4 regions of the Bradyrhizobium sp. USDA 4449 genome follow, and region 4 is predicted to be linked to each of the others. Evidence: predicted binding sites of a transcription regulator. Region 4 holds the regulator's gene; each other region holds the start of a gene.

Region 1 (3,864 bases), 5.1 Mb from region 4:
TCCGTCGCAAGCAGACACGCGTCGCGACATGACCGGGCATTACGAAGCCCGGGAGAGCTGGCCATCCTTGGGCAGACCCATCGGTCCGTCCGGATCTTTCTTAGGGCCTTCACTCCGCCGCAACCATTCGCGGAAGCGGAACGTAAAGCCAGTCACAGAAACAGCATAATACGGTTCTTTGCAGATTGACTACCGCTCCTGCATATTTTTCCCAAAGATCACGGTGCCTTACGTCGTGGGTACCTCCTAATTTACGCCTTGGGTACCTCTAATCGGAATCTGGCAGCTCCGCCTTGGCCGAGCGGCATTTCCAATTCGGGCAGAATCGTCTTGAGCTCGCTTTGCAGCGTGTACGGCGGATTGACGATCAGGAGCCCGGTCGAGGTGAGGGCGGCGCCGTCGGCCTGCGGCGCGACGCTGAATTCGAGGCGGAGACATTTCCCGGGAGTCTTTGCGGCAGCTGCGGTGCGAGCCACGAGTTGCGCCAGCGTGTCGGTGGCGCGCCGGCTCTTGGCGGGATACCAGATTACATAGATACCGGTCGGCCATTTCGCGAAGGCGGTGGAGAAGGCCTCGCCCAGCCGCTGGAACTCGTCTTTGGCCTCGAAGGGCGGATCGATCAGCACGAGCCCGCGCCGCTCCTTCGGCGGGACGAAAGCCGGCAGCGCCATCCAGCCGTCGAGATCGACCACGCGCGCCTGTTCGTCGCGCCGCAACGCGTCGATCAGCGTCTTGCGCGCCTTCGGCTCGAGCTCGCAGGCCACCAGCCGGTCCTGCGGCCGCATCAGCGCGCGTGCGATCAGCGGCGAGCCCGGGTAAGCCTTGAGCTCACCCTTCGGGTTGAAGGCCCGGACGATGTCCATGTACGGCTTGGTCAGCGCGACGCTCTCGTTCGAGAGGCGCGCCTGCATCAGTCGCGCGATGCCGGTCAGCCACTCGCCGCTGCGGCGCGCCTCGTCGCTGTCGAGATCATAGAGCCCGGCACCCGCATGGGTGTCGATGACGCGGAAGGCGGCTGGCTTGTCCTGCAGATAAGTCAGGATGCGTGCCAGCACGATGTGCTTGATGACGTCGGCAAAATTCCCGGCATGAAAGGCGTGGCGATAGTTCATGCAAGAGCACTACGCCACGCGGCGGCTTGAGCAAAGAGGCAAGCGCGAGTGTCCCGGACGCGTGGCAGCGTGCAACGCTGCTGCGCAGAGCCGGCTCCCAGGGGCTTGGGATTCCCATGCAGCGCGGCCCGGCTCTGCAGCGCATCGTCGAAGAGAAACTGCGCTGCGTCGGGGCACGAATGCCTGATCTAACCGCCCCTGATCGGCGGCATCGTCACCTGGTCGCGGCGGCAGGAGCGGCGTTCGAGCTCCTCGCAGGCGCGGAACTGCAGGTCCTTGCTGAGGCAGATGCGGACTTCGGACAACCGCGTCCGGTTGCAGGTGATCGAGATGGCCGCATTGCTCAAACCGGGATTGGCCTTGATGAAGGCTTCTTCCACCTCGCCCGGCGCCACCGTCTTGGCCTCCGACAGCTCGAGATATTCGGCCGGGATCTTGATCGCGGCGCGCGCCTTGCGAATGGTCTCGAAATAGGTGCGGTCGGTGAGCCCTGAGCAGGTGCCGTGCTTGTCCCATTCATTGAAGATCAATCCTGGCGCCGGCATCAAATCGAGCATCGAAGAGACGATGCTGCGGTTCAGCCGCGGCGACGGCCGCTGGCAATATTCCGGAAAGCCGCTCTCATATTGCGGCCAGAGCCCGTGAACCACGAAGGAATAAGGCCGTCCCTCGCACTGAATGTTGGAGCGCCCGCCGCCGCGGCCGCGCTCGGCCGCTTCCTCGCAGAAGGACGGCGACCACGACAGCGACAGCACGTAGAAGTCGAATTCACCGGGTGTGTTCTGTCGCTTGTCCTGCGCCTTTGCACCGTCGACGAGCGAGATCAGCCCGGCGGCAAGGGTCAGGGGGAGGGTCAGCGAAATCACGAGACGGAAGAACGAATGCAATCTAAAATGAAACATGGTGACGCCCCTCAACTAGACTGTGCAGAAGCCTAGCAGGCAACGAGAACATTTCAAGAACAAAATTCCGGCGCCGGATGATCCGGTGGCTCGATGAGCCCGAATCAGGGCCTTCGGCTCAGGGCTTGGCTGCGCGGCAGGACGGGTTGTACGCCCAGTTGCGGTCGAGCCCGACCACGCACCATTCGACGCCCTGACCATATCCGGCAAAGCCGCCATCCTCGATGATCGAGAAGTGCACCCTGCGCACCTTGCCGTCAGTCAGCATGGCCTCGCCGGTGCAGAAGCGGCGCGGAATGTTGTCCGAAGCCCAGGGCCGGAAAGCGGTCTCGTGAACGTTGGCGAAGCCCGTGATTTGCAAGGGCGAATTCCAGAACGAGCTTTCCTTCTCCCAGAACTGGCTCGAGATCGTCGGCAGCGCCTTGTCGCATTCGGCGACATTGCCGTCATACCGCGGCCCGCTCAGCCAGAAATTCAGCTCCAGCGGATTGGCGGCCTTGGCCTCGGTGAGCGACAGCGCCCCGAACACGAGGCCGAGAACGGCGGCTAAGCGAAGCGATTTCGGGGAGGTCGAGGCGCGCATGGGCAATCCAGACAGCATGATCTGCGAAGGTCAGACGGTGCCGCGAAGGGCGGGGGAGGTCAAGTGCAGCGCGGCAACACTCGGGCAGGAGTTGATCACAACGTCGCATTCGACAGGCCTTCGGTTCTTTCCACCGCCGCGCCGGCAACGTAAACTGCCGGCAATCAATCGGAGTGACGGGAATGCGAATCATTGCGGCCGCGGGCCTTCTTGCCTTGGGTATGATGGCGAGCCAGTCGGCGCGCGCCGACATCCTCCCGGTGCCGCCTTTCAAGGGCAACGACACCGGCGGCATCATCGCTTATTCGATGGCGACCCAGGTCGATGCGCGCCAGGTCGCGGTCGATCACTGCGCGCAGTACGGCAAGGTGGTGAAATTCCTCGCGGTGCAGGCCTATCAGGGCGGTTACATCTCGTTCGCCTGTCGTTGGGTGCCCTACGGCGCCGCCGATCGGCCGATCCGCACCCTCTACTGAGGCGTTTCGGAACGGCGAGCCTCGACATCTCAGCCGGGAGTTCTGCCATGACGCGCAAGCTTGCTTTGCTCGGATCAGTCGCTTGTCTCGTGCTGTCGGCGGGCAGCGCCGTCGCTGACGACCTGCCGGTGCGCAAGGCAGGCCTCTGGGAAATGAAAATGGTCAGGACCGGCTCTGCGATGCCGGAAATGACCATGCAGCATTGCACCGATGAGGCTGTCGACAAGGAGATGAGCAACAACATCTCGCCGATGGCCAAGCAGGTCTGCTCCAAGCAAGACGTCAAGAAGACGGCCACCGGCTATGTCAGCGATTCCGAGTGCAGCGTCGCCGGCATGTCCACGACCTCGCACGCCGAGATCACAGGCGACTTCAATTCGGCCTACACGGTGAAGACCTCGTCACATGCGCAGGGCGGTGCCGCCGGTACCGCAGGGCGCGACACCACCATGACGCTGGAGGCCAAATGGCTTGGCGCATGCAAGGCGGACCAGAAGCCCGGCGACATCGTGATGCCCGGCGGGTTCAAGATGAACGTGCGCGACGTCGACAAGCTGAAGGCGCTGCTGCCGAAGCAGTAGTCCCGGAAACCCGGTGCGCTCCTCGCCGCGTTCTTACTGGGATGCGACGGGCTTCGCTCGTGCTGAGCGAGGTGCGAAAGCTACACCGGTATCCGGACGCTCGCCCTCAATCCGCCCATCGGGCTGTCGCCCAGCGTGATGTCGCCGCCATGCAAGCGGGCGATGTCGCGGGCGATCGCGAGGCCTAAGCCCGTGCCGCCTTCGTCCTGG
Region 2 (3,864 bases), 3.6 Mb from region 4:
CGATCGCCGCGTGCAGCACGCGCGTGAACGCGGTCTCTTCGTGCGTTGCGGCTTCCGCCTGCACTGATTTTTCGGGCTCGGTCGCGGCGAGAGCCGTGATGGTCCCGATCAGCACCATCGCCGCCATCACCACATAGCCCCACATCCACGCCGATGCGCGGGGAATGCCGGTCCCTTCGAAGCCGGACACGATGAACAGCGCGCCGGCGGTCGAGACCAGCATGCCGATGCGATAGGCGGCGACATAGGCCGCCATGCCGGCCGCCTGTTCGCTTTCAGGCAGGCTCTCGACGCGGAAGGCGTCGACCACGATGTCCTGCGTCGACGACGTCGTCGCCACCAGCAGCGCGCCAAGCGCGACGAAGAATGGCGAGCTTGCAGGATCGGTCATTGCCAGCAGCAGAATCGCCACGATCAACAATATCTGCGAGAACAGCAACCAACCGCGCCGCCGCCCGAAGGCTTGCGTGAACAGCGGCACATGCAGCGCATCCACCAGCGGCGCCCACAGGAACTTCAGCGTGTAGGGCGTGCCGACCAGCGCAAACAGCCCGATGGTCTTGAGATCGACGCCAGCCTCGCGCATCCACACCAGCAGCGTCGAGCCCGACAGCGCCAGCGGCAGCCCCGACGAAAAGCCGAGGAACAGCACGATCAGCACCCGCGGTTGCAGGTACACGGCGAGGCTGTCGCGCCATGAAGTCGCAGGGGCATCGGTGCCGGCGGGGGACGTCGCGTCGGGTGCGGTCATGGGGAGGTGTTAGCAGATTCTGGGGGCGCGAGGGACTGTCGTTGCCACGGCCACAAACGAGGTGTCGTCGCCTTCTCCGCTGTCATCTTCCGCGAAGGCGGACGATCCAGTAATCACCAGCGTTTCGGTTCAATCACGGCTGCCGCAGCGTACTGGATACCCCGCCTTGGCGGGGCATGACAGTGTGCCCTGAGGTCACTCCCCCGCCTGGAGCTTCCGCGGAAACAGCTCGCCAGCGCCCGTCGCCAACAGCCGCGGGCCCTCCGCCGGCGCATCGCTCTTGCTGAAATCGAGTTCCTCGATCCGTCCCGCCCGCTTTTCGATCTTGTCGGCGGAGATCAGGATCTGGCGGACGTCCTCGTTGGCGTCGGCAAAATGCTTCTGCAGCTTCAGCACGCGGTCGCGCAGGCGACCGAGATCGTCGCCGAGCTTGATCACCTCGGTCTGGATCTGGTCGGCGGCATCGCGCATCCGCGCGTCCTTCATGATCTGCTGCATCACCTGGATCGCGAGCATCAGCAGCGAGGGCGAGACCAGCACGACCTTGGCGCGATAGGCCTTCTGGATCACGTCGTCGAAGCCGTCATGGATCTCGGCGTAGACCGATTCCGACGGCACGAACATCAGCGCCATCTCCTGGGTCTCGCCGGGGACGAGGTATTTTTCGGCGATGTCGCTGACATGTTTCATCACGTCGCCGCGCAGCCGCTGCGTGGCAGTGCGTCGCTCCTCGTCGGTGCGGGCGTCGTGCAGCGCGGTCATCGCTTCCAGCGGGAATTTCGCGTCGATGCAGAGCGGGCGCTGGTCGGGCAGGAAGACGACGCAGTCGGGCCGTTTTCCCGTCGAGAGCGTGAACTGGAACTCGTAAGCGCCCTTCGGCAGGCCGTCCTGGACGATCGCCTCCATCCGCGCCTGGCCGAAGGCGCCGCGCGACTGCTTGTTGGCGAGCACGTCGCGCAAGGTCGTCACCTGCGTGGTCAGGTCGGTGAGGTTCTTGTGCGCGCTGTCGATGATGCCGAGCCGCTCGTGCAGCGCGCGCAGGCTCTCCATGGTGTTGCGGGTCGAGTGTTCCATCGACTGGCCGACGCGATGGGTCACCGAATCCAGCCGCTCGTTGACGGCCCGCGCCATCTCGGCCTGGCGTCCAGCCAGCGCCTCCGTCATGGCGTCGACCCGGCCGGAGGCCTCAGCTTGGGCGTGCAGCACCTGGGCGAGCCGCTCCTCGAGCTCGTCGGCCCGGATCGCCCCCGCCATCGCCAGTTCCGCGCCGCGACGCCCGGATCTGGCGACCACGACGGCAATCACCACCAGCAGGATGAGGACGAGGGTGCCGAAGCCGATCAGCGCATCGAACCCGCGCACCGGCCAGTCGCCCAGCATGAAAATGATCTCGTTCATGCCTGTCCTTCTAGCCGATTCGCGACGGGCCACGAACGAATAGCGAACATTTACGTTGATCGATCCCTCATTTTTTATGGTTAACCAAAGGTGAAGTTTATGGTTAGCGGAGGGTTAACGCGTTCCCGGCCGCATTGACCCGATGTCGCGCGCGGCTTAAATCGCCCGGCATGGCCCTCAGAGAAATCATCATCCTGCCCGACAAGCAGCTGCGTCTGGTCTCCAAGCCGATCGAGAAGGTCACGGCGGAGATCCGCAAGCTTGCCGACGACATGTTCGAGACGATGTATGACGCGCCCGGCATTGGCTTGGCGGCGATCCAGATCGCGCAACCGCTGCGGCTGATCACGATGGATCTCGCCAAGCCCAACCAGGACGGGGAGACCAAGCCGGAGCCGCGCGTCTTCATCAATCCGGAGATCATCGCCTCGTCTGAAGACCTGTCGGTCTACGAGGAAGGTTGCCTGTCGATTCCCGAATATTACGAGGAGGTCGAACGTCCCGCGAAAGTGCGTGTGCGCTTCACGGACCTCGACGGCAAGCTGCACGAGGAGGACGCCGAAGGCCTCTACGCCACCTGCATCCAGCACGAAATCGACCATCTCAATGGCGTGTTGTTCGTCGACTATCTCTCGAAGCTCAAGCGCGACCGCGTGATGAAGAAGTTCGAGAAAGCCGCCAAGCGCGCGGAGTAGAGTTTTTGGTGCTGCGCCACACTCCCCTGGGCTCCCTCCCCCCTTGTGGGGGAGGGCGGGGGAGAGGGGTAGCCGAGGAAATGGTCTAACGGGGAAGAAGAACCAGTCCGCACTCTCGTCGTGAGAGCGCGTCGTGTGGCACCCCCCTCCCTAGCCTTCCCCCACTGGGGAGGGAACGTACAGAGTCCCTGTCATGCCCCTTCGCCTGATTTTCATGGGCACGCCCGATTTCTCCGTGCCGACGCTGCTCGAACTGGTCGCGCATGGCCACGAGATCGTGGCCGTCTATACGCGCGCGCCGAAGCCGGGCGGCCGGCGCGGGCTGCAATTGCAGCCGACGCCCGTTGAAGAGGCCGCGCGAAAACTCGGTGTGCCGGTGCTGACACCGAGGACGTTGAAGACCCAGGAAGCGCTGGACGAATTCAGCGCCTTTGACGCCGACGCCGCCGTCGTCGTCGCCTATGGCATGATCCTGCCGCAGGCGATCCTCGATGCGCCGAAGCTCGGCTGTTACAACCTTCACGCCTCGCTGCTGCCGCGCTGGCGCGGCGCCGCGCCGATCAACCGCGCGATCATGGCCGGCGATGCCGAGAGCGGCGTGATGGTGATGAAGATGGATGTCGGCCTCGATACCGGCGATGTCGCCATGGCCGAGCGTCTCGCGATTTCAGACAACATGACTGCGCTGGATCTGCATGATCGCCTTTCCCGGCTGGGCGCCGATCTGATGGTGCGCGCCATGGCCGCCCTTGACCGCGGCGGCCTCCAGCTGAAAAAGCAGAGCGAAGAGGGCGTCACTTACGCCGCCAAGATCGACAAGGCCGAGGCCCGGATCGACTGGACAAAGCCTGCGCACGCCGTGCTGCGCCACATCCACGGTCTGTCGCCGTTTCCCGGTGCCTGGGCGGAGCTTGCCGGCGTCAGCGAGAATGCGCGAATCAAAATCCTGCGTTGTGAGCTTGCCAAGGGCTCCGGCGCGCCGGGCGAGGTGCTCGACGCCAAACTCACGATCGCCTGCGG
Region 3 (3,864 bases), 1.4 Mb from region 4:
GCGCATCGCCCTGCCCCAGCGCATGCGCGAGCAGCGTGGAGAACCGCGCGCCGAACCGCGCCGTGATCTCGGAGGCGTTGCGCGAGGCGACATCGCCGATGGTCTTCAGTCCGGCGCGGCGTAGGCCGGTGGTGATCGTCTCCTCCGCACCGAGCGCGGACACCGGAAACCGGTCGATTGCCGCCGCTTCCCCACCGTCGGCAACGATGATCCCGGAGCCCTGCCGCGTCAGTGTGCGCGCGCAGACCGAGGTGCCGGCGATCGCCGCGCTGACGGCAAAGCCTTGTCGGCCGAGCGCCCGGACCAGCGTCTGCAACAGCGCAGCCTCGCCGCCGAACAGATGCGCGCAGCCGGTGATGTCGAGGAACAACCCGTGCGGCGGATCGAGCGCCACCAGCGGCGTGAAGCGATCGCACCAATCGGCGATGTCGCTGAGCGTTTTCGCATCGGCCACGACATCGGCGTCGAACACTTTCAAATCCGGGCACATCGCCCGGGCATTCGCCAGCGGCTGACCAATATGCAACCCGAAGCGCTCGGCGGTTTCATCCAGTGCGTGGATCACCAGCGCATTGTTGTCCTTGATGACAACGATGCTCGGACCATTATTATTTTTACCCAGCCCGGCGCTGCTGAAAAACCGCTGGATCCGGTCGATGGGCAGGCGCGGCAGCCACAGGCTGAGAATACGCCGACGGTTCACTGAACTGGCACTCATCACACTTCCATTCCATGATCCACCGGCCACACGGGCCATGACGATTGCGCAACAGCTCGACATCGAAGCGCGGCGCCCCCCAGACGTCCCAAGGCGCCGCAGGCATTGAAGCCGATCCCGGCGGCGAATGCGCCGCGCGCAGCATCCATCGCGTCTCCGCTGTCGAGGGCAACGGTTGTGCTGCCATCCGCAGCAACAAACCGGTAACGCCGGATGATTGCGCGGCGAGCGTCAGCTTGCGGCTCGCGACGAGATCGAACTGCCTCGTCTCGCCCCAGAGCTCGAGCACGACGGCGCCGAGCGCATCGCAGGCGAGCGCATCGGCCGAGGTCCGCAGCGCGCTCTCCACATCGGCCGCGCGCACCATAACCACGCGGCGTGGATCGAGCCCGAGCTCGGCGAGCCCGCTCATCGACAGCGCGCCGGTTTCGAGTTCCGAAAAATCCTGCCGCACCCACAGCAGCGGCCGCTGCACCGTGACGCGACCCGCCAGCGCGGTGACAAAACCGGTCGCGGCCGCACCCTGACGCCCTTCGCAAAACACCTCATGGACCGCCGCGCGCGCGAGGCCGCCTTTCAGCGCGCGATCGACCTCGCTGTGACCGAGCGCGACACGATCGTGATGATGCACGACCTCCGCCGTCTCGATCCGCTCGATCTGGCTGCGCAAGGTCGCAAGCGCGCTCATGCGTGCGTTCATGCTCGCCGCTCCTCAGAGGTGATTGCCGGTGGCTCTCAAAAGAGAAACCAACGGCTGGCTTATTTGTTCATGGTATGTTCTAATATAAAGCTAACGGCAGCCGAAGAGTCAAATCGAATTGCGTTCGATCGAATTCATGAGCCAAATCAAAGGGATTCCGGAATGGACGTACAACGCAAGCTGGAAATTCTCGCGGACGCCGCCAAGTACGATGCCTCCTGCGCCTCCAGCGGCACCGAGAAGCGGGATTCCAGCGACGGCAAGGGCATGGGCTCGACCGCGCCCGGCATGGGCATCTGCCATTCCTACGCGCCGGATGGACGCTGCATCTCCCTGCTCAAGGTGCTGCTGACCAATGCCTGCAATTACGATTGCCTCTATTGCGTCAACCGCGCTTCCTCCAACGTGCCGCGCGCCCGCTTCACCATCGATGAAGTGGTCAAGCTGACGCTCGATTTCTACCGGCGCAATTACATCGAGGGCCTGTTTCTCTCCTCCGGCATCATCCGCAGCCCCGACTACACCATGGAGCAAGTGGTCAGTGTCGCGCGAAAACTGCGCGAGGACCATCACTTCCGCGGCTACATCCATCTCAAGACCATTCCGGAAGCCGACGATGCGCTGATCGCGGAAGCCGGCAAATATGCCGACCGTCTCTCCATCAATATCGAAATGCCCGAGGCGACAAGCCTGCAGCAATTCGCGCCGGAGAAGGACGTACGTGCGATCCGCCGCACCATGGGCCGATTGCGGCTGAAGCTCGACGAAGCCGAGGAAAATCGCCGCGCGAAGACAAGGACAAGACCGCAGCGCTTCGCACCGGCCGGCCAAAGCACGCAGATGATCGTCGGCGCCGACGGCGCGAACGATCACACCATCCTCCACACCAGCGCCAATCTCTATGGATCCTACAGGCTCAGGCGCGTCTATTACTCCGCCTTCAGCCCGATCCCCGATGCGAGCCGCGCATTGCCTCTGGTCCAGCCGCCGCTGCTGCGTGAGCACCGGCTCTACCAGGCCGACTGGCTGATGCGATTCTACGGCTTCGACGTCGGTGAGATCGTCGACGAGACCGCGATGCTGCCGCTCGACATCGATCCAAAGCTCGCCTGGGCGCTACGGCATCGCGACCGCTTTCCGCTCGACGTCAACAGCGCCAGCCGCGAGCAGCTGCTGCGCGTGCCGGGTTTCGGCACCAGGGCGGTCGAGCGCATCATCGCGACGCGGCGCACCACCACGATCCGCCTGTCCGATCTCGCGCGGCTGCACGTGCCCAAGCACAAGGCGCTGCCGTTCATCGTCCTCAGCGATCACCGGCCCTCCTCGCAACGCCTGGACGAGGCGCGGTTGATCGAACGGTTCAAGCCGAAAGCAACGCAATTGGGGTTTGGCTTCTGATGCAGTTCATTGTCCTCGACACCGAGACCGATTTCGGCGGCTGGCGCAAAGCTGCTCGCACGCTCGTGCTTCATCACGTGGCGCCCGCCGATGTCACCTGGGCCGTGCGGGGTGGCGAAGCTGAGCTGTTCGCGCCGCCCGCGCCCTCTCCGATTCTCGAGGTGAACGACGGCACTTTCAGCGTATCAGCAAAATTCATCGAGCTGGCGAAAGCGGCAATCCTGCACCGCGACGGCGAGCGTTTTGCGATCCTCTATCGCCTGCTCTGGCGATTGAAGGACAATCACGACCTCATCGAAGTCGCGATGGATACCGACGTCGCGTTGGTCACGGCCATGGCGAGAGCTGTTCATCGCGACGAGCACAAGATGCACGCCTTCGTTCGTTTTCGCGAAATCGGACGCGAGCGTGCCGCCCATTACGTCGCCTGGTTCGAGCCGGAGCATCATATCGTCGAGCTCGCCGCGCCGTTTTTCGCGCGCCGCTTTGCCGACATGCCGTGGTCGATTTTGACGCCCGATCTCTGCGCGCATTGGGATGGCCACGCGCTTTCGTTCACGCCGGGCGCGAGCAAGAACGAAGCACGGGGCGAAGACCGGCTGGAGGAAACCTGGCGGCGTTACTACGCCAGCATCTTCAATCCGGCGCGGTTGAAGGTGAAGGCGATGCAGGCGGAGATGCCGAAGAAATACTGGAGGAACCTGCCCGAGGCTTCGATCATTAAACCCCTGATCGAGGACGCCGAACGCATGACCGGCGCCATGATCGCCAACGCCGCAACGGATCCGCACAAGCCCCAGAAGCGGCCGGAGGCCCCGATGAGCCGCAAACACGCCGCCAATGTTCTCGATGCACTTCGCGAGGAGGCCGGCCATTGCCGCGCCTGCCCGCTCTACAAGGACGCGACACAGACCGTGTTCGGCGAAGGCCCCAAGAGCGCCACCATCATGCTGGTCGGCGAGCAGCCCGGCGACAAGGAAGACCTTTCCGGCCATCCCTTCGTCGGGCCGGCCGGACAGATGCTCGATCGCGCGCTGGAGGAGGCCGG
Region 4 (3,864 bases):
CCTTGGCCGTCGTTGTGCCGGTATGCGTCGCTCTCCAGATCATGCCCCGGCTGAACCTCCAGCTTCGTCCCACGGCTCCAGGGGTGGGATAAATCATCTTGTGCGGCTGCTTTGCCTGGACGCTCCCGCTCGGCTAGAACTCTCGCCGCTGATTTGCCCGAATGGGCGTAGCTGGAGTTTTCACCGTGGCCCTCATGCCGGTATCCGATGCGCTTGCTGCCGTGCTCGCGGGAGCGGAGCCGCTGGCTGAGGAAACAGTTGCGCTCGATCGGGCCTTTCATCGCGTGCTTGCGCGCGATGTCGCGGCGCGGCGGACGCAGCCGCCTGAGGCGATGTCGGCGATGGATGGCTATGCCGTGCGTGCGGGCGATGCGGCCAAGGTCGACACACGGCTCACGGTGATCGGCGAAGTCGCAGCCGGCCGGCCGTTTGCTGGAAGGGTCGGCGCCGGCGAAGCCGTGCGGATCTTCACCGGTGGCGTCGTTCCCGATAACGCGGATGCCGTGGTGATCCAGGAGGACACCGTCGCCGACGGCGAGTGCATCACGATCAAGGAAGCCGCCATCACCGGACGACACATCCGCCCGGCCGGCATCGACTTCCGCGAGGGCGACGTGCTCCTGCGCAGCGGCACGCGGCTCACGGAGCGCGACCTCGCACTCGCCGCCGGGATGAACCATCCGCAACTCGCGGTCCGCCGCCGGCCGACGGTCGCAATCCTCGCCACCGGCGATGAGCTGGTGATGCCGGGCTCGACGCCCGGCCACGGCCAGATCGTCTATTCCAATGGCTATGCCCTTCATGCTCTGGCTCGCAGCGAAGGTGCCGACACGATCGATCTCGGGGTCGCGGCCGATACGCTTGCCGCCACCACATCGGGCATCCGCCGCGCGCGCGAGAGCGGCGCCGACATCCTGATCACGACCGGCGGTGCCTCGGTGGGCGACCACGATCTGGTGCAACAGGCACTGAGGGACGAAGGTATCTCGATGGCGTTCTGGAAGATCGCGATGCGACCGGGCAAGCCCATGATGAACGGGCAACTGGGATCGATGCGCGTGATCGGCCTGCCCGGCAATCCCGTATCATCCTACGTTTGCGCTTTCCTGTTTCTGGTCCCGCTGATTCGCGCGCTGTCGGGGCGTTCGGCGGTTCATCATCGCCGCGAGCGCGCCGTGCTCGGCCGCGATGTCGGCGCCAACGATCAGCGCGAAGATTATCTGCGCGCGCGGCTGGCAGAGCGTGACGACGGCACGCTGGTCGCCGTTCCCGTCGATCATCAGGACTCCTCGTTGCTTTCGAATCTGGCTGCGGCACAGGCACTTCTCGTGCGCGCACCGTTCGCGCCGAAGGCCGAAGCAGGCACCGCTTGCGAGGTGCTGCGGCTGCCCGTCTGACCGCTTCGTTCGCGTGCGTTCCGCGAACTTGGTCGCGTTCACGGTAAATTAAGCAGTTGCGGAACATGTATCGAACATATAGTGTCCGTTCATGATTTGTTTCGAGCATGTAGCGGCTTATGGCTGAATTCAGCGTCTCGGAATTGAATGACATCACCAGGGGGATTTTGGTCGAGATGTTAACGCGCAAACAATACGAGCTCCTGCGGTTCATCAGCGAGCGGCTGAAGGAAAGCGGCGTGCCGCCCTCCTTCGACGAGATGAAGGACGCGCTCGATCTGCGCTCGAAATCGGGCATCCACCGCCTGATCACTGCGCTCGAGGAGCGCGGCTTCATCCGCCGTCTGCCCAACCGCGCCCGCGCGATCGAGGTGATCAAGCTGCCCGAGCTCCAGGCCGCCGCCGGCAGTCGCCGCGGCTTCACCCCGAGCGTCATCGAGGGCAACCTCGGCAAGGTGCGCATGACGTCGAGCCCGCCGGCGGATGAGGGCGAGCGTCCCGTCGCGGTGCCCGTCATGGGCCGGATCGCGGCCGGTACGCCGATCGAAGCCTTGCAGACCCGCAGCCACACTATCAGCGTTCCGCCCGACATGCTCGGCGCGGGCGAGCACTATGCGCTCGAAGTGCGCGGCGATTCCATGGTGGACGCCGGCATCCTCGACGGCGACATGGCCCTCATCCAGCGCAACGAGAGCTGCGACACTGGCGACATCGTCGTCGCCCTGATCGACGACGAGGAAGCCACCTTGAAGCGCTTCCGTCGCCGCGGCGCCTCGATCGCGCTCGAGCCAGCGAATGCCGCCTATGAGGTCCGCATCCTGCCCCCCAACCGGGTCAAGATCCAGGGCAAGCTGATCGGTCTCTATCGCAAGTACTGAGCGCCACGTTCTCGCGCGATCGGTGACTGCGATCAACGATTGGAGCGGACGATTGTCCGCTCCGGCTGGATAGACTTTCTGGTTCTGCACAGATTATCCCGCCACCTCTCCAGCCCTACATCCCCGGCATGCCGCAACGAAGCACACTCGCTTCGATGGGCCTCCAGGGAGACTGAGGAGAGAATGATGGGCAAGATCATCCTGAGCACCGTCACGATGACGCTGATCACAGCGTCCGGATCGCACGCCTTTGCTGCGCATGCGCAGCATCGCCTCGGCAAGGTGCCGCAGGCGACGAGCGCGCAGATCCGCGATGCCCGCAACGCCATCGAGCAACAGGCGCAGCCCGGCTGGCAATATTCCGGCTGGTCCGCGCCGGCCGGACGCTGAGCGCGAAGCCTCCCAAATGCACGGAGGCAAGCTTTGTTCCCAGCCGTTCGGGAAAGATAATGTGATTGCGGCTCGCGGATCGGAGCCGCAGATTTGCCTACAACCAAGCAGAGTCTTGCAGGCTTCAACTCTGATAGAGGCCGGCGCCTCCAGGACAGAGGCGCGGGTTGCTATCCCCGATGAGGAGCACCCGATGTGTGACTATAGCTTGCATGCCGTCGCGACGCGTCCCGCAGAAGTCGGCGAGACGATCGTCACGACAACGTTCCGCGGCACCTCGACGCGCGGCTTCGCCTCTGAAGCCGACATGTCGGTCGCGGTCTGCCTGCTTCCGGGAACGGAGCTCGCCTTCGCCGACAACGTCCGCTACGACAACAGGTGGATCTGGACCCGCACCATCAATTCCCGCGTAGGCAAGTTCGGCAAGGTTGATCCGCACATTCCCGATCGCCATCACGACGCGATCGAATTCCCCGATGGCAAATACGTGCTGGTGACGCAGCTCGTCGAAGGCCAGCGCGCAACCGTGCTGCAACTGCCCGTGACCCAGCCGCTCGGCGAGCGCGAGCACAAGCCGCAAGTGGCCGCCGACAGTCGCACGACGCCGCCACGCCTGCCGATCGGCTGAAGCGTCGATTCTAGTCCTCGGCCTGAAGGTCGGCCTCCGACGGCGTTGCGTCTTTGGTCCGCGGAGCTGCCGACCGTGGCTTGAGGGTTTGGCCGAAATCTGCATCGCCGGGCGCCACCGGCGACCAGGAGCGGTTTGCGCCCCTCGCTCTCACCGGCTGAACCGCAAAACCGTCACCGCGCTGTGTCAGCGCAAGCGCGCCCTGGCTCGCCAGACGCGGCCGATCGATCACCATTGCAGCGCAATCGGGCGGCGCAGGCCTCGCCGTCACCACCAGCGCTGCGCGGCTGCAATCGTCGGCCAGCGCGTCGATGCGCAGCGCCAGCGCAATCATGCGGCCGTCGGCAAGCGGCGTCACGCAGCCGGCATCGTCGCACGACACGCCGTCGCCGAGCGAAGCGCTGGCGGCATCGCGCGGGTCGGCGTCCGCCGCGAGCCACTCCTTGAGAAGGAAATTGTCCTTCTTCGTCCTGATCAGATGCAGCTGCCCATCCTTGCCGCGCACCGCGACGTTCTGGCCGTCGGCGGCAATGAGAATGTCGGGTTGCCGCACCGACAAGGCCCAGATCGT

The links. Region 4 encodes LexA, which represses DNA repair genes until DNA is damaged. Its sites were predicted from a motif close to TGTTCNNNNTGTGTTCNG; they were not measured.
Region 1: ACVIIW_RS04515 (ribonuclease T2 family protein) is a predicted target of LexA. The motif match lies at 2,059-2,076, and genes of this name have one in related genera.
Region 2: ACVIIW_RS11955 (DNA recombination protein RmuC) is a predicted target of LexA. The motif match lies at 2,181-2,198, and genes of this name have one in related genera.
Region 3: ACVIIW_RS21575 (putative DNA modification/repair radical SAM protein) is a predicted target of LexA. The motif match lies at 1,483-1,500, and genes of this name have one in related genera.

What each region holds. Positions count from the first base shown of each region.
Region 1 covers NZ_JBSRYD010000001.1:951,229-955,092, reverse strand. The annotation lists gene ACVIIW_RS04520 (23S rRNA (adenine(2030)-N(6))-methyltransferase RlmJ) at 252-1,112, opposite strand; gene ACVIIW_RS04515 (ribonuclease T2 family protein) at 1,301-2,014, opposite strand; gene ACVIIW_RS04510 (hypothetical protein) at 2,133-2,597, opposite strand; gene ACVIIW_RS04505 (hypothetical protein) at 2,780-3,073, shown strand; gene ACVIIW_RS04500 (DUF3617 domain-containing protein) at 3,121-3,654, shown strand; gene ACVIIW_RS04495 (ATP-binding protein) at 3,735-3,864, opposite strand, start outside.
Region 2 covers NZ_JBSRYD010000001.1:2,517,533-2,521,396, forward strand. The annotation lists gene ACVIIW_RS11950 (AmpG family muropeptide MFS transporter) at 1-751, opposite strand, end outside; gene ACVIIW_RS11955 (DNA recombination protein RmuC) at 947-2,149, opposite strand; gene def (peptide deformylase) at 2,320-2,844, shown strand; gene fmt (methionyl-tRNA formyltransferase) at 3,038-3,864, shown strand, end outside.
Region 3 covers NZ_JBSRYD010000001.1:4,635,808-4,639,671, reverse strand. The annotation lists gene ACVIIW_RS21585 (Y-family DNA polymerase) at 1-718, opposite strand, end outside; gene ACVIIW_RS21580 (ImuA family protein) at 615-1,418, opposite strand; gene ACVIIW_RS21575 (putative DNA modification/repair radical SAM protein) at 1,581-2,816, shown strand; gene ACVIIW_RS21570 (UdgX family uracil-DNA binding protein) at 2,816-3,864, shown strand, end outside.
Region 4 covers NZ_JBSRYD010000001.1:6,080,639-6,084,502, forward strand. The annotation lists gene ACVIIW_RS28435 (molybdopterin molybdotransferase MoeA) at 186-1,397, shown strand; gene lexA (transcriptional repressor LexA) at 1,574-2,275, shown strand; gene ACVIIW_RS28445 (hypothetical protein) at 2,462-2,665, shown strand; gene ACVIIW_RS28450 (hypothetical protein) at 2,859-3,293, shown strand; gene ACVIIW_RS28455 (ComEC/Rec2 family competence protein) at 3,304-3,864, opposite strand, start outside.